DNA from 2 places in the Belnapia sp. AC561 genome. Region 1 is predicted to be linked to the other one. Evidence: riboswitches for the same ligand, from Rfam matches in the RefSeq annotation. Region 1 holds a riboswitch; the other holds the start of a gene.
What was found. Region 1 has a riboswitch for thiamine pyrophosphate ahead of AC0IW9_RS24755 (LuxE/PaaK family acyltransferase). Riboswitches for the same ligand answer to the same signal wherever they lie in the genome.
Positions count from the first base shown of each region.

Region 2: another riboswitch for thiamine pyrophosphate. It lies ahead of thiC (phosphomethylpyrimidine synthase ThiC); the one in region 1 lies ahead of AC0IW9_RS24755 (LuxE/PaaK family acyltransferase).

Region 1 covers NZ_CEEDBP010000040.1:119-8,565, reverse strand. The annotation lists gene AC0IW9_RS24780 (SDR family oxidoreductase) at 1-312, opposite strand, end outside; gene AC0IW9_RS24775 (ABC transporter substrate-binding protein) at 309-1,292, opposite strand; gene AC0IW9_RS24770 (ABC transporter permease) at 1,289-2,038, opposite strand; gene AC0IW9_RS24765 (ABC transporter ATP-binding protein) at 2,035-2,805, opposite strand; gene AC0IW9_RS24760 (acyl-CoA reductase) at 2,795-4,234, opposite strand; gene AC0IW9_RS24755 (LuxE/PaaK family acyltransferase) at 4,257-5,378, opposite strand; TPP riboswitch at 5,450-5,570, opposite strand; gene AC0IW9_RS24750 (HU family DNA-binding protein) at 6,044-6,454, opposite strand; gene AC0IW9_RS24745 (DUF2161 family putative PD-(D/E)XK-type phosphodiesterase) at 6,589-7,302, opposite strand; gene AC0IW9_RS24740 (segregation and condensation protein A) at 7,299-8,135, opposite strand; partial or broken gene AC0IW9_RS24735 (hypothetical protein) at 8,128-8,447, opposite strand, start outside.
Region 2 covers NZ_CEEDBP010000024.1:3,945-12,391, forward strand. The annotation lists gene hisS (histidine--tRNA ligase) at 1-319, shown strand, start outside; gene prfA (peptide chain release factor 1) at 316-1,371, shown strand; gene prmC (peptide chain release factor N(5)-glutamine methyltransferase) at 1,368-2,291, shown strand; gene AC0IW9_RS18800 (DUF4167 domain-containing protein) at 2,608-3,099, shown strand; TPP riboswitch at 3,153-3,261, shown strand; gene thiC (phosphomethylpyrimidine synthase ThiC) at 3,330-5,150, shown strand; gene map (type I methionyl aminopeptidase) at 5,236-6,015, opposite strand; gene AC0IW9_RS18815 (TetR/AcrR family transcriptional regulator) at 6,012-6,641, opposite strand; gene shc (squalene--hopene cyclase) at 6,840-8,447, opposite strand, start outside.

The DNA.
Region 1 (8,447 bases):
CCGGCCTTCGGCGTCGAAGATGAAGGGCGCGAAGGCGTTAAGGACGAGCACGTCGAGGCGGCCGAACTCCGCGTCGACCCCGCGCGCCATGGCAGCCACGGCCTCGGCATCGGTCACGTCGGCCCGCCAGGGTATCGCCTCGCCGCCCGCCGCGCGGCAGGCCTCCACGGTGGCCTCGGCGGCCGCCTCGTTCCGCAGGTAGTTGACCACCACCGCTGCCCCGGCCGCGGCAAAGCGTTCCGCGATCGCTCGGCCGATGCCGCGGCCGCCGCCGGTGACCAGGGCGACCCGCCCCCCAAGATCCGCGATCATCGCGGCAGCAGTTCCGGCCGGATCACCGCGGAGACATCGATCCGGTTCCGGATCAGACCGAGCTGGTGCAGCATGTCCGCGCCCCGCTGCATCACCCCCGGGTCGAAATGTCCCGGCCCGTCGCGGCGCGTCGTTTCGGAGATGGAGGAAGCGTTGCGGAGGTCGATGATCTCGCGGTTCATCGCCTCCTCGCGCCCGTTGATCGCCCGGGTGACGGCGAGCCTGGCCGCCTCGTCCGGCCGGTCGATCATCCATTGGGCACTGTCGCGGTAGGCGGCCAAGAAATCCGCGATCAGCGCGCGGCGCTCGCGGAATGCCCGCTCCGTCACCACGAAGACGTCGGTCGGCAAGTTGATGGTGTCGCGCACCTCGATCACGGTGAAGCCCTTCAGGCCGCGGGCGCGTGCGACGTGCAGGCCGGTGTCGGTGGCGGCGGCGGCATCCACCTGGCCTTGGATGAGGGGGCCGAAGTTGAGCGGTCCGGCCACCTCCACCGTGACGTCCGATTCCTTCAGCCCGGCGGCATGGAGCAGCAGCATCAGGTGGATCCAGGTGCCGCTTCCACGCGCATAGACGCTGACGCGCTTTCCCCGCAGGTCCGCGGGCGCAGCGATGCCGCTGCTGGCGCGCGCCACGAGGTTGAACACGTTCTGCGGGTAGATGTTGTACACCGCCACGAGCCGCTCGCCGGAGTCGATCGCCAGAAACAGCGAGGCGGGGTCGGTGAAGGCGATGTCCGCGCGCCCCGTGAGCATGTTCTGGATCGCGGATGCGCTGCCCTGCCCGGGCAGGTAGTCGAGCGCGATGCCGCGCGCCCGGAAGAAGCCCTTGTCCGGCTCGGCGAGCATGTTGGTAACCTCGCTGATCGGCGGGCTCCAGCCCGCGACCGTCACCTTGCGCAGGTCCTGCGCGGCACCGTGACGCAGGCCGAGGGGCGCGGCCAGGGCGGCAAGCAGGGCGGCGCGGCGCGGGATCGTCATGGATCGAACCTTTCGGAGAGGATCAGGCGTTCGGCGAGCAGCGCCCCCTGGTAGGCCGCGCTGCCGAGCGCGGCGACGGCGAGGAGGAGGGCGAACATCAGTGCCGTGTCCATCATGCCCTGCGCCGCCATGACGGCGGCGCCCAGGCCCTCGCGGCCCATGATGAACTCGCCCACCACGGCGCCGACCAGCGCCAGCACCACCGCGACGCGGAAGCCCGCGAGGATCACCGGCAGCCCCGCCGGGATGCGCAGCCGCAGCAGGGTCTGCCAGCGGCTGGCGCGCAGCATGCGGAACAACTCCAGCCGCGACGCATCCACGCGGCCAAGGCCCGTCACCGTGTTCTCCAACAGCGGGAAGAAGCAGACGAGCGCGGTGATGACGATGATAGAGCGCATCCCGAAGCCGAACCAGAGCAGGAAAAGCGGTGCGAGGGCGAGCTTGGGCACCACCTGGCTGGCAACGAGGTAGGGATGCGCGAGGCGGCGCAGCGCCGGGCTCTCGGCCAGCAGCGCCCCCACTGGCAGGGCAAAGGCCGCCCCGGCGGCGAGGCCCATCACCATCTCCCCCGCCGTCACCGCCAGGTGTCGCAGCAGCCGGCCGCTCGCTACTTCCTCCACCAGCACGGCCGCGACACGGCCGGGACGCGGCAGCACCAACTCCGGCAGCGGGAGCCAGCGGCAGGCCAGCTCCCAGCCACCGAGCAGCGCCAGGAGCAGCAGCAGATGCGCCAAGCGGCGGATCATGCCCGGTCCAGCGCCTCGCGCAGCACCCGGCAGCGCGCGTTGAAGGCGGGATCGTAGCGGATGCCGGGCGAGCGCGGGTGCGGCAGGTCCACCGCGACCTCCCCGGTGATCCGCCCCGCCGCCATCAGCACCACCCGGTCGGCCAGGAACACGGCCTCGGCGATGTCATGCGTCACGAGCAGGGCGGTGACGCCATCGCGCGCGCAGAGGCCAGCCAGATCCTCCTGCAGCGCCTCGCGCGTCAGGGCGTCGAGCGATGCGAAGGGCTCGTCCAGCAGCAGCACGCGCGGCGACTCCACCAGGGCGCGCGCGATTGCCACGCGCGCCTGCTGCCCACCCGAGAGCTGTCGCGGATAGCGCCCCGCGAGGCCGCCCAGCCCCAGCCCGTCGAGCAGCGCCATCGCGCGGTCCCGCCCGCCGCGCCCGCGCCGCAGCGAAAGCGGCAGCAGCACGTTCTCCAGAGCCGTGCACCAGTCCAGCAGCGTCGGCGTCTGGAAGACGAAGCCTACCCCCTCGGACGGGCCTTGCGGCGCGCGGCCCTCCAGGCGCACGGTCCCGGTCCCAGGCGGCAGCAGGCCGGCGGTGAGCTTCAGCAGCGTGGTCTTGCCGCAGCCGCTGCGGCCCAGTAGCGCGTGGAAGGCCCCTGCCGGCACGGTCCAGTCGATGCCCGCCAGGATCGGCGGGTGACCCGGCGGCGCATAGCCCACCCCCGCCAGCGTGATGGCGGCTGTGCCGGGCGGCGTGGAGGTGGTGGGCTTAGTCGGCATGGGGCGCGTAGAGCTCCGCCTGCGCCTCGGCTGCCGGTTCGATCTCAGTCATCGTCACGAGGTCGAGCAGATTGAAGCGGCCGTCATTGTGCCAGCCGGCCTCGGGGACCGTCATCGCGCCCAGCGCCGCGATTCGCGTCACCCCGACCGCGCCCAGCGCCTCGGCGAGCGCATGCAGCCGGCGCGGCGGAGCGGCGACGCCGGCGCCTTGCAGCAGGTCGCGGAAGGGCGCCACCAGCGCCGTCGCCTCCTCCAGGGAATCAAGCGCCACCACCGTGACGCTGCGGTTCAGCGCCGCAGGCCGCAGGGATTCGGCGGCGTCGGCGTAGGAGACGCACCAGCCGAGGTCCGGGCCGGACATCACCGACCGGCCCGGCTCCACCATCGCCCGCGCCTCCTCCCCGTCCCGCCAACCGGCGAGGGCCGCGGCCTCAGCGAGCGACAGTGCCCGTCGCGGGTGGCGTGCCTCGGCCGCCGCCAGCGCCGCCGCCAGATGCCGGGCAAAGGCGGCGGGGTCCACCGCGCCGCCCCGCTCGGCGAAGATCATCTGCGACGCGAAGCAGCCCTGCTGCTCGAAGCGGGCGATGTCGCGCGCGGCCAGCCCCGCCGCCGCCGCCGCGCGGCCGGCCGTCAGCGCCTCGCGCGAGACCAGGGCGAAGCTCACCTTGTGGCCGTGACCGACGAAGCGCGTCGTGGCCGGCAGGCGGTTGCGGATTGCCGCCAGCGTCGCGTTGCCGCCATAAGCCACCACCGTGTCCGCTGCCTTAAAAGCAGCGTCTTCGGCCGGGTCCGCACCGCCCTTCCAGCACAGGATACCGAGGCAGCCGGCCAAGCGCGGTTCCACCTCGGCCAGCAACCCAGCGAACCAGCCGGCCAGCAGTGGTTCCGCGGCGGAGACCTTGCCGATCGTGCCTGCCTTCACCAGCAGGCCGCGCGCCAGTCCCCAAACTGGCAAGCCAGGCACGTTGCCGGCCCAGACGTGGAGCAGCAGCGCCGGCCCCCAGGCGCGTGCAAGCCCGCCGCGCGGCATCGGGCGGAAGCCGTCGAGCATGCCGGGGTCGGGGAAGTCGGCGGCGAGGAAGCGGCGCAGCTGCGGCAGGCGAAAGTTGCGGAAGGTGGCCGTCAACCCCAGCCGGACGCTTTCAGCGTCGTAGCCGGTGACGATCGGCAGCAGTGCCTCCGCCTTGCGGCGCAGAGGATGGGCGCGATCAAGCATGCGCTCCGCCGCAGCGTCGATCGCGGCGGCGATGGCGTCCACCGGCATCGCTCCCAGCACGGCGCGCGCCTCGTCCCGGATCTGCCCGGCCAGGGCCGCCATGCCCGCCGCGTCGAAGACGGGCAGCGCCACCTCCAGCGGGCTCCCGCCGCCCGCGAAGCGCTCCGTCCGCCAGCCGTGGTCGGGCGGTGAGGAGGGCAGATATCCTCCCATCTCTCTCACGCGCGCGGCGCCCTCAGGCGCCAGCCGGCGCGCGGGCGGCAGCGAGGAATTCCTCGACCGCCAGTGAGCACCCCTTGGCCTCGGCGCCACCCACCCGGCCCAGCAGCAGGAAACCGTCCTCCCGCATCACGCCCACGTCCTCCGTCAGGATCGCCGAAACGACGCCGAGATGGGCAAGGTCATGATGCGCCAGCACGCCCGGCGTGCCGGGCGGGACGTCGCGGCCGGTCAGCGGGTCCACGACGCGCGAGCGCAACCAGGGCATCCCGCGCTTGACCGGGGGCAGCACGGCGTTGCCGTCGTCATAGAACTGCGAGGACAACTCTGTCATGCCGTACATGTTGACGCAGAGCGCCGCCGGCACGCCGAAGGTCTTGCTCAGCCGGCCGTAGAAGACCTCGGGAGGCACCTCGCGCGACTGGCCCTTGAAGCCGCCCGTGTCGAGGATGCGGCTGCCCGGCGGCAGGGCGAAGCGCTGCCCCTCGGCATCCAGCGCATCGAGCAGTCCCACGAAGGCATAGGTGGCGCCGAGCAGCGCGAAGGGCTCGCCCGATGCCTCCGCCCCGCGCAGGGCCGCGACCAGCGCGGGTCTGTCGATCCCGGCCGGACCCATCATCGTGCGGCTGCCAGGCGTCCCGAAATGCCGGAGCGCGAGGGCGAGGTAGTGCGCCAGCGAGGAGTTCGGCAGCGACGCCTCGTCCGGGAAGAGCGTCGCCATGGCCATGGGCGCGGCGCCACGCATGAAGAAGTGCTCGAATCCCAGCCGCATCGAGCGGTCGTAGAGATCGAGCGAACGGTGATGCACCTGCCCGCGCCGACCGGCCTGCGTGGTGCCACTCGTCATGAAAACGCGCGCAGCCCGTTCGGGTGGCGTGCAGCCGATGTCGAGGTCCTTGAAGGCGCTGATCGGCACGGCCGGGATCTCGCGCCAGGACCGCACGGCGCGAGGGTTTCGGCCGCGTTGCCGGGCGAAGCGGCGATAGGCGGGGTCATGCTCGAACTGAAAGGCGAAGATGTCGAGGGCGAGCGAGTCGAAGGTGGCCTCGTCCGGCGCCGGCGTGGCCATCATCGCCTCCACCCGGGCGCGCAGCGCCGCAGCGGTCGCGTCGAACGCGGCTTCCCCAACACCTGCCATCCTAACCCCCCCTTCCGCCTGACCGCGCCGAGACGCGGAGCATGCAACGGAGGATGGGAGGGCCGCCGATCCGGCGCCCGGTGTCCGCATCCCTCCGCCGGCACGACCCGGATCAGGTTCAAAGGGTTGCCGCGCTCCCAACCGGGACCGGCGGACTCTCAGCCTCTTGTCGAAGCACCCCTGCGATGGCCGAAGAAGTAGGTATGCCTGGAGGGGCTGTCAAATCGGTGAAGCGGCAGGCTGAGGAGGTGTCAGTCCCGGGCTGGTGGACAGGCGCCCCGAGCCCTCCGGCCTAGACTCCGAACCGGCTCACGCGGTCATCGATGACGCCGGGCAAAGTCATTCGGCCAGGTGCTGGCGTGGACGCACGAACTGCCGGCTGGGCACGGCTGGCGCTGGGCATGGCGGAAGAGCGCCGCGGCCGAGCCTGACGATCTCGGCCGGCAAGATGCTGAAGATCTTACGGAGCCGTTTCTTTATCAGCAGCGAACATGCAAACGTTCTCTTCTGGGATCGTGGCCCGGTTGTCCGGCTGGGTGGGGACCGGACAAACGGGTGGCTGCCAGCGTTGTGCGGACAACGCATCGCCGCTGTCATGCGCGGCTGTCCACCTTCCGCCAGCCCCGCCGCGCTTCCTGATGAGTCACAGCATTCGAGGATGCGCGTCAGATCGCGTCCTTGAGTTCTTTGGCGGCGCTGAAGGCGATATTCTTGCTGGCCTTGATCTCGATGGACTGGCCGGTGGCTGGGTTGCGGCCGGTGCGGGCCGGGCGGTCGCGCACCTGCAGGATGCCGAGGCCGGTCAGCCGGACCTTGTCGCCGGCCTTGAGCCGGGTCGTGACCAGTGCGACCAGGGCGTTCAGCACGGCTTCGCTCTGCTGTTTGGTGAGGTTGTTCGTTTCGGCCAACTCGGGCGCCAGCTGCTTGAGTGTCACCGTGGCTGGGGTGGGTGCTTTGGCTGCTGCGGCAGGCTGCTTGGTTGCCGAGGCCGAGGCCGATGCCTTGGCTGGCGGGCTGGGCTTCTTGGCAGCCGAGGTCGGGGCTTTGGCTGGGGAGGTGGGCTGCTTGGTTGCCATGGCCTGATGCTCCATACCGCTGTTGCAGGGATAGGATCGTGACGATCGCTTTGACCGAATCAGTGGCCATCGCTTGTGTCGTTAAATCCTGGGTTGGCGGCATGCGGCAACTTCATTCAGACGCCACGGCCATTTCAGTCGCCAGCGTGCAAAGGAACTGCACTGTTCGATCCGTTCGCGGAAGCCATGCGGAGTGCTGTCGTTCCGGCTTCGGTCAGGCGGTAGATACCGCGGCTTTCCCGCTCGAACCAGCCGTAGACGTTGCGCAGCATCAGGGCGCCAGCGTCGGGTGCGATCGAGCGCAGGGACTTGGTGCTGACCGGCCCTGCGGCCATGGCCGTGGCGCAGGCCAGAGCCCGCTGCCGGTAAGCCGTGAGAATGGGCGTACGCGAAGAGCCACCCTGAGATGGGTCACCCTGCCGGCGCTGGTGTTCCAGTACCAGTCGGCTGCGGCGTTTGGCATTCGGCCGCGGGCGGTAGGGTGCCGGCTCGACCAGCACCTCCACGGCTCGCCGCGCCGGGTCGACTGCCAACAGGCCAAAACCCAGTAGGCGGCAGAGCTTGTGCGCCCGCCGGTCGCGATCGCGGCCACGCCGGGTGGCAAGGACGGCCAGCCAGACCTCGTCCGCGGCGGCCAGGCGGTCGACGCCCTGGAGGATGAGTTCCAGCGAGAGCGTGAGCTTCAGCTCGGTGACGACGACGACGGGTGGCTCGCCCGGCCGGATGCCGACGATGTCGCAGCCGCAGATCTCGCCCTTGGCCTCGTAGCCGAGGGTTTCGAGGTGCCGCTTGACCGCGGCATAGAGTGCAGTTTCGCGCCTACGGCCGGCCGCTCTGGCGTCGTTCATGCGACCCTCCGCTGGTCGATCCCCTGGCCCGGCTTCGGTCTGAGGGTAATGGTCCCGAAGGCTGCCTCCTGGTCCATGTCGAGGGTGGCATCGCGGGCCAACTCGAGGCTGGCGACCAGGGTGCTGGCCAGCGCCGCCCGCTGCCGTAGCAGGTGCCTTGGTGCGCCGACTGGGATCGGCGGCAGACAGTCCACGAGCGGCATTCCCTCCGGTTGCTGCTCAAGCAGTTGCGTGATGTGCTCGATGGCCTCCGGCACACGCCAGAGCTCGAGCAGCACCGGCTGGTAGGCGGGGGCCTGGGCCGGCTGTCCCGCCTTGCCCTCAAGCATGGCGAGCGTTGCCTCGAGGAAGGCGACATACAGCTCCGCCTGGGGCCTTGCCTGCCGCTCCACCTGCCCCCGGGCAAAGACCCGCAGGCCGAGCTGCGGCCGGGCGCTGAGCCAGTCGGCGGCGGCGCGCATGCGGGCCAGTTCGGCCAGCTGGCCCAGCCGCCGGGTCGCCTCCGCCGCGGCGGCCTCGGCCACGGCGGGGCTCTCCGGGCAGAGCAGGCGGGCCTTGAGCAAGACGAGGTCGCTGGCCGCGACCAGCCAGGTGCTGCGGCGCTCGAGCGGGACGCGATGGGCACTGTCCTCGAGCGCGGCGACGAGCTGGTCGGTGAGGGCAACGATCGATAGCGGGCCGAGGTCGACCCGGTGGCGGCGGACCATCTCCAGCAGGAAGTCGAGCGGCCCCTCGAAGCCCGCCACGCTGAGCCGCGGCATAGCCTCGCCGGCCGGTGCTGGTGCCCTCCCCTGCCCGGCTGCCTCGGGCCAGTCCGGGTCCTCCTCAGCCATCGGTGGCCTCGCCGTAGTGCGGCTGCAGGCTGAGGGTCAGGTCCGGCCAGGTGCGGCGGAGGGTCCGGAGCGCCGGCCAGGGCGACCAGTCGGCTGCCCAGAACTCCACCAGCCAGTGATCGGTCCGGCGGTTGCGGCGATCGGCCGGACTGGGCAGCAGCCGGGCGTGGCGGAGGGCGCGGGTGGTGCCCCAGTGGCGCCAGAGCCAGCCCCGACTCTGTGGGTCCTCGGGTCCGAGCCGAAGGATGGCGGCTGGCACCGGCAGCAGGCGGTGCAGATCGAAGGGACAACTCTGGTCGGTGGCGGCGCGCA
Region 2 (8,447 bases), on a different contig from region 1:
GGCGGAAGGCCCGGCGCTCGACCTGCTGCAGATGCTGCGCCAGTCCGGCGTGATCGCCGAGATCGCCTACCGCGGCAACGCCAAGCGGCGGATGGAGCGGGCCAACAAGATCGGCGCCGGCGCCGCCGTCATCCTCGGCGAGGACGAGCTGGCCGAGGGCTTGGCCATCGTCCGCAACCTCGACGCCGGCACCCAGGAGCGCGTGCCGCTCGACGACGTCGTCCGCGCCCTGGCCGAGACCGGCGTGGTGGACAGCGCCGTCGAGGCGCTGCTCGCCGACATGCTGGAGGCCGAGGAAGACGAGGCGCCGACGCCATGAGCATCGCCGACAAGCTCGACCGCGTCCTGACCCGCGCCGAGGAACTTAAGCACCAGCTCGCCACCGCCGAGGGCGGCCAGTTCGGCGCCATGTCGAAGGAGCTGTCCGAGCTCGAACCCCTGGTCGCCAAGGTCGAGGCCCTCCGCGCCGCCGAACGCGCCCGCGACGAGGCCGAGGCCATGCTGGCCGACCCCGAGCTGCGCGAGCTGGCCGAGGATGAATACCTCGCCCAGAAGGACGCCGTCCCGCGGCTTGAGCGCGAGGTCCGCCTCATGCTGCTGCCCAAGGACAGCGCCGACGAACGCAGCGCCATCCTCGAGATCCGCCCCGCCGCTGGCGGCGACGAGGCCGCGCTGTTCGCCGCCGAGCTGTTCCGCGCCTACCAGCGCTACGCCGAGGGCCGCCGCTGGAAGTTCGAGGTCATGGAATACGACGAGGGCGAGCTGGGCGGGGTGAAGGGCGCGACCGCCGAGATCCAGGGCCGCGGCGTCTTCGCCAAGTTCAAGTACGAATCCGGCGTCCACCGCGTCCAGCGCGTGCCGGCGACGGAGACGCAGGGCCGCATCCATACCTCGACCATCACCGTCGCCGTGCTGCCGGAGGCCGAGGAGGTCGACGTCCAGATCAACGACAGCGACCTGCGGATCGATACCTACCGGGCCAGCGGCGCCGGCGGCCAGCACGTCAACAAGACCGACAGCGCCGTCCGCATCACCCATATCCCGACCAATACGGTGGTGGCGATGCAGGAGGAGCGGAGCCAGCACAAGAACCGCGCCAAGGCCATGAAGGTCCTCCGCGCCCGCATCTACGAGGCCCAGCGCGCCCGCCTCGCCGGCACCCGCGCCGCCGACCGCAAGTCCCAGGTCGGCACCGGCGACCGGTCCGAGCGCATCCGCACCTACAATTTCCCGCAAGGGCGGGTGACCGACCACCGCATCGGCCTGACGCTCCACAAGATCGAGAAGGTGATGCTCGGCGACTTCGACGAGATCATCGACGCGCTGACCCAGGAGGATGAGGCGGCGCGGCTCGCGGCGGACCAGGATTGACCACCTCCACCTGCGCCGAGCCGGCCGGCACCGTCGGCTTCTTCCTCTGCCGCGCCGGCCAGCACCTGCGCGCCGCCGCCATCGAGAGCCCGCGACAGGAAGCCCGCATCCTGCTCGCCCATGCCCTCGCCTGCCGGCAGGAGGACCTGCTGCGCGACCCCCGCGCCGCCGTCCCCGCACCCGCCGCCCAGGCCTTCGCCGACCTCCTGCGCCGCCGGCTGGACCATGCCCCGGTCGCCCACCTGCTGGGCTTCGCCGAATTCTGGTCCCTCCGCTTCGCCGTCTCCCCCGCCACCCTGATCCCCCGCGCCGATTCGGAAGCCCTGGTGGAAGCCGCGCTGGAGGCCTTCCCCGACCGCGCCGCGCCGCTCCGCATCCTCGACCTCGGTACCGGCACCGGCTGCCTGCTGCTCGCCGTGCTCAGCGAATACCCGGCCGCCAGCGGCATCGGGATCGACCGCATCGCTGGCGCCGCCGCCCTGGCACAGCGCAATGCCCGGGCGCTCGGCCTGGCGGCCCGCTTCCTCGTCGCCGACTGGGCGGCGCCGCTCGCCGGCCGCTTCGACCTCGTCCTTTCCAACCCGCCCTATATCGAATCGGGTTCCATCCCCGGCCTGATGCCCGACGTCGCCCGGCACGAGCCCGCCTCGGCGCTCGATGGCGGCAACGATGGCCTGGAGGCCTACCGCGCCCTCGCCACCGCCCTCCCGGCCCTGCTCGCCCCGGACGGCCGCGCCATCCTCGAACTCGGCCAGGGCCAGCGCCCGGCGGTGGAGTCGCTCGCCCGCGCCGCCGACCTCACCCCCCTCGGCTGCCGCGCCGACCTCGGCGGCATCGACCGCGCCCTGGTCCTGTCCGGCGGAACCAACCCACCCCCTCAAAAAACAGTTTGGCAGCAGGGCTCCCAGGGATTAGCTTGAATGCGGACTTCGTGGGCAGGCTGGCTTTGCCTTGTGCCGTGCCGCGCAGACCTTCATCCATGGACCGGCCTGCTGACAATAGCCTCCATGGCGATTTGAAAAACCCCGACCGCCAATACCGATCCTGCCCGAACCGCGGGCCAGGACGGGGCGGCCCACCTGCGAGACGGCAGACGCAATACCGATGAACATGAAACGGATTCGCGGCCGCAGCCACCGTCACGGTGGAGGCGGCCAGGGCGGTGGTGGTCAAGGTGGCGGCCAGGGCGGCGGCGGCGGGGGTGGCGGCCAGTACCGCCCCGCTGCTCACCAGCCGATGAGCCGGAACCACGTCTTCGACTCGAACGGCCCCGACATGCGGCTGCGCGGCACCGCCCAGCAGCTCTTCGAGAAGTATCTCCAGCTCGGCCGCGACGCCACCGGCTCCGGCGACCGCGTCATGGCGGAAAGCTACTTCCAGCACGCGGAGCACTACTTCCGCATTCTGAACGCGATGAGCCAGGTCCAGCAGCAGCAGCAGGGCGGCCCGCCCCAGCAGCAGCAGCGCCGCTACCAGAACGGCCCGGACCAGGGCGAGGGCCAGGCCGAGGGCGGCGAGCAGCAGCCCGAGTTCAACGACCCCCGCAACGGCGCCGAGCAGCGCCCCGACCCGCGCGGCGACCAGCGCCATGATCAGCGCCCCGATCACCGCCCCGATCACCGCAACGACTCCCGGGCCGACCAGCGCCACGACCAGGCCCCGGAAAACGACCAGGACCAGGACGGCCAGCCTCCCCAGCCGCAGCAGCGGGAACGCGAGCAGCTCTGACGACCCCGCGGCCAGGGCCGATTGACAAGCGGCCCGGCCCGGCAGCACCCTGATCCTGTTCCAAGGGGGGCCCCGGCAGGGGCTGAGAGTGGGCTAAGTCGCCCTGACCCTTCGAACCTGATCCGGGTCATGCCGGCGTAGGGAACGGAACGAGCGGGCGTAATCCGAAGACCAATTGCGCCCGGCCCCGCGCGTCACACCACCCGGATCTCCCTTCAGGAGGTCCAAGAATGCCCGATATCTTCCCCACCGAAGCCCTTGACGTCACCACCGGCCCGCTGCCGGCCTCCCGCAAGGTCCATATTGCCGGGATTCACCACCCCGACATCCGGGTGGCCATGCGCGAGATCGACCTCGACCCCTCCGCCAACGAGCCGCCGCTCCGGGTCTACGACCCCTCCGGCCCCTATACCGATGCCGGCTATGTCGCCGACATCCGCCGCGGCCTGCCCGCCCTCCGCCAGAAGTGGATCGAGGCCCGCGGCGACGTCGAGGCCTACGAGGGCCGCGACCCCAAGCCCGAGGACGACGGCCTGAAGCCCGGCGAGGCCCGCCGCGTCCCGGTCTTCGACCGCACCACCCGCCAGCCGCTGCGCGCCAAGCCCGGCAAGGTCCCGACCCAGCTCGCCTATGCCCGCGCCGGCATCATCACGCCGGAGATGGAATACGTCGCCATCCGCGAGAACGTGGGCCGCGCCCAGCTCCGCGAAGCCGCCGAGCGCGACGGCGAGAGCTTCGGCGCCGAGATCCCCGACTACGTCACGGCGGAATTCGTCCGCTCCGAGATCGCCCGCGGCCGCGCCATCATCCCGGTGAACATCAACCACCCGGAATCCGAGCCGATGGCGATCGGCCGCAACTTCCTGGTCAAGATCAACGCCAACATCGGCAACAGCGCCGTCGCCTCCTCGGTCGCGCAGGAAGTCGACAAGCTGGTCTGGGCCATCCGCTGGGGCGGCGACACCGTCATGGACCTCAGCACCGGCCGCAACATCCACACCACCCGGGAATGGATCATCCGCAACAGCCCCGTGCCCATCGGCACCGTGCCGATCTACCAGGCGCTGGAGAAGGTGAACGGCCGCGCCGAGGACCTCACCTGGGAGATCTTCCGCGACACCCTCATCGAGCAGGCCGAGCAGGGGGTGGATTATTTCACCATCCACGCCGGCGTCCGCTTGGCCTACATCCCGCTGACGGCGAAGCGCGTCACCGGCATCGTCTCCCGCGGCGGCTCGATCATGGCCAAGTGGTGCCTGGCGCATCACCAGGAGAATTTCCTCTACACCCACTTCGACGAGATCTGCGAGATCATGGCGGCCTATGACGTCAGCTTCTCGCTCGGCGACGGCCTCCGCCCCGGCTCCATCGCCGATGCCAACGACGCCGCCCAATTCGCCGAGCTCGAGACCCTCGGCGAGCTCACCAAGGTGGCCTGGGCCCGCGACGTGCAGGTGATGATCGAAGGCCCCGGCCACGTGCCGATGCACAAGATCAAGGTGAACATGGAAAAGCAGCTCGAGGTCTGCGGCGAAGCCCCCTTCTACACCCTCGGACCGCTGACCACCGACATCGCCCCCGGCTACGACCACATCACCTCCGGCATCGGTGCGGCGATGATCGGCTGGTTCGGCTGCGCCATGCTCTGCTACGTCACGCCGAAGGAGCATCTCGGCCTGCCGGACCGGGACGACGTGAAGGTCGGCGTCATCACCTACCGGATCGCCGCCCACGCCGCCGACCTCGCCAAGGGCCATCCGGCGGCCAAGCTGCGCGACGATGCGCTGTCCCGCGCCCGCTTCGACTTCCGCTGGCGCGACCAGTTCAACCTCAGCCTCGACCCCGCCACGGCCGAGCAGTTCCACGACCAGACCCTGCCGGCCGAAGGCGCCAAGCTGGCGCATTTCTGCTCCATGTGCGGCCCGAAGTTCTGCTCGATGAAGATCAGCCAGGAAGTCCGGGCGGCGGCGCAGCAGGGGATGGAGGAGATGAGCGACAAGTTCCGCAACACGGGGGGGCAGATCTATCTGCCGCCTGTCGCGCGGGCCTGAAGCAAGGAAGGTCCGGGGGGAGGTATCCCCCCGGGCCCCCTTCTATTTTTGCTTGCTTGCAGGGCGCGGGTCAGATATAGGTCTTTTATCCTAAATCTGAGAGCGTGAAGATCTCGTAGCCGGTCTCGGTCACGCCGACGCTGTGCTCGTACTGGGCCGAGAGGCTGCGGTCGCGGGTCACGGCGGTCCAGCCGTCACCCAAGACCTTCACCTCCGGCCGGCCGGCATTCACCATCGGCTCGACCGTCAGGAACATCCCCGGCCGCAGGGCCGGCCCATCACCCCGCCTGCCGTAATTCAGCACGTCCGGCGCATCGTGATAGACCCGGCCCAGCCCATGGCCGCAGAAGTCGCGGACCACGCTGAACCGCTCCGCCTCGACATGCCGCTGGATGGCAAAGCCGATGTCGCCCACCGTCGCCCCGGGCCGGATCGCCGCGATGCCCCGCATCATCGCCGCATGCGTCACATCCATCAGCCGCCGCGCCCGCGTGCCGGGCTCGCCCACCGCATACATGCGGCTGCTGTCGCCATGCCAGCCGTCCAGGATCGCCGCGAGGTCGATGTTGAGGATATCCCCCTCCGCCAGCCGCCGCTCGCCGGGAATGCCGTGGCAGACGACATGGTTGAGGGAGATGCAGGTCGCATGGGCATAGCCGCGATAGCCCAGGGAGGCCGGAACCGCCCCCTGGTCCAGCACGAACTCATGGCAGATCCGGTCCAGCTCGGCGGTGGTGATCCCCTCCCGGACATGCGCCCCGATCATGTCGAGCGCGGCCGCGACCAGCCGCCCCGCGGCGCGCATCCCGGCGAAATCCTCGGGCTTGTGCAGCTTGATGCTTCGGCGCAGGGCGAACTCGTTCATCGGACGTCCAGGGACAGGGAAAGAGGACGGGCCTCCGCGTGGGAGACCCCCAAGGGCATGCCGGCATGCAGCTCGGCGATCATCCGCGCCGCGAAGGGCGGCAGCGCGCCGCCCTGCACGAGCGCGGGGCGCAGGATGGCGATCGGCGCGTCGAAGATCAGGAACCGGGCCCGCGCCAGATCCTCCTCCCGCGGCACGCCATCGCCGCAGGCGGCGACGCAGGCGCGGAAGGCGGCATCGAACTCGGTCTCCAGCCGCTCCAGCGCCTCCCGCAGCGGCGCCGGCGGCGGGGTATCCTCGAACAACCCGACCGGATCATGCAGCAGCAGAAAGCGGGCGCGGCGCGTGTTCTCCCGCGACCAGGGCAGGATGGCCAGCGCCGCCTCGCGGGGGCGCCCCGCCTGCAGCAGCGGCGCCAGGGCCCGGACGAAGGTGGCATAGGCGGCATTCCAGGCGGTGCCGAGCACGGCCGCGCGGGATTCGAAGCGATGATAGATGGACCCGGTGGGCGCCCCGACGCGCCGGGCGATGGCCTGCATCGTCGCGGCCGCCGGGCCGCCCTCGGCGACCAGCGCCATGGTCGCCTCGATGAAATCGCCCTCGGTGAACCGTGCCGTCCTGACCATGCCAATTAGAATGCACGTTTTAGAATGAGCCGTCCAGTTGGCGATCGAGGCCGGAACCCAGCATCCTCAAGGGCTTGGCCCCGCGGAATTGGGAGGAATTGGTGGGAATTTTACCGAATTGAGGGGAATTGAGCCGAATTGAGGAAATTTGAGCGGAATTGAGCAGTCTTTTAGAAACCGCCCAACCCCTTGAATTCGCTACAATCCGTGGCCCACCAGCCGCGAATTGCCCCGCCGCAGGTTCCGCACCCGGGCCAGCGCCCACAAGGGAAACAGCCGCGCATAGCCGTGGTAGCGCAGGTAGAAGACCCGCGGGAAACCGGTGCCCGTGTAGTCGTCCTCCGGCCAGGACCCATCCTCCGCCTGCCGCGCCAGCAGCCAGAGCGCGCCCCGGTCCACCGCCGGATCCTCCACCGCCCCCGCCGCCATCAGCGCCAGCAGCGCCCAGGCGGTCTGGCTGGCGCTGCTTGGCGCCATCGTCCGGTCCGGGTCAGCCCGGGTGCCGCCGCGCCGCGGATAGGTGAAGCCATCCTCGCCCCAGCCGCCATCGGGGTTCTGTGCCGCCTTCAGCCAGGCGACGGCCTTGCGCATCGCCGGATGCTGCGGCCCCAGCCCGGCCGCATTCAGCGCCGTCACCGCCGACCAGGTGCCGTACACATAGTTCACGCCCCAGCGGCCGTACCAGGCGCCATCCGGCTCCTGCTCCGCCAGCAGGTACTCGACCGCCTGCTTCATCACCGCGCTCTCGGGCGGATGGCCGAGCTGCGCCAGCATCGCCAGGCAGCGGCCGGAGACATCGGCGGTCGGCGGGTCCAGCAGCGCCCCATGGTCGGCGAAGGGAATGGAATTCAGGTGGTGATGGGTATTGTCGGCATCGAAGGCGCCCCAGCCGCCGCCCTTGGACTGCATGCCGACGACCCATTCGGTCGCCCGCTCGATCGCCGCCTCTGACCGTTCGTCGGGTTCCAGTCCCGCCTGCTTCCGCGCCCGGTCGAGCGCCAGCACCACCACCGCCGTGTCGTCGACATCGGGGTAGTGCGGATTGGCATATTGGAAAGCCCAGCCGCCCGGCGGCACACCGGGGCGCGCCTCGGCCCAGTCGCCCGCCACGTCGGTCACCTGCCGGTCGAGCAGCCAGGTGAGGCCGCGGTCCACCGCCGCATCCGCCGCCGGCCCGCCGGCTTCCATCAGGGCATGCGCCACCAGCGCGGTATCCCAGATCGGCGAGAGGCAGGGCTGGACATAGGTCTCCTCCGGCGTGCCCTCGCGCTCCGGCCGGTCGAGCACCAGCTTCTCGACCGCCGCCCAGGCCGTCACCAGCCGCGGGTCATCGGCCGGCACGCCGAGGCAGTGGTACATCAGGATCGCATTGGCCATGGCCGGGTAGATGGCGCCGAGCCCGTCCTCGCCGTTCAGCCGCTCGGTCACGAAGGCCTCGGCCCGCGCCTCGGCCCGGGCCCGCAGGGTCTCGGGGATCAGGCCATGGGCGCGCTGCAGCACCGCATCCATCTGGCGGAACAGGGTGCGCCAGGGCTCCGCCGCATGGGCGCCGCCCGGCCAGTGCTTCACCTGCGCCGGCGGGGTGCGGAACAGCTCGGTCACCGTCACGCCCAGCGGGGCCAGCGGCTGCGGCCGCCGCGCCATCACCACGGTCAGCGGCACCAGCACGGTGCGCGCCCAGTAGCTGATCTTCGACAGGTGGAAGGGGAACCAGCGCGGCAGCAGCATGATCTCGGGCGGCATCACCGGCACCGCCTGCCAGGGCACCTCGCCGAACAGCGCCAGGGTCGCGCGGGTGAAGACGTT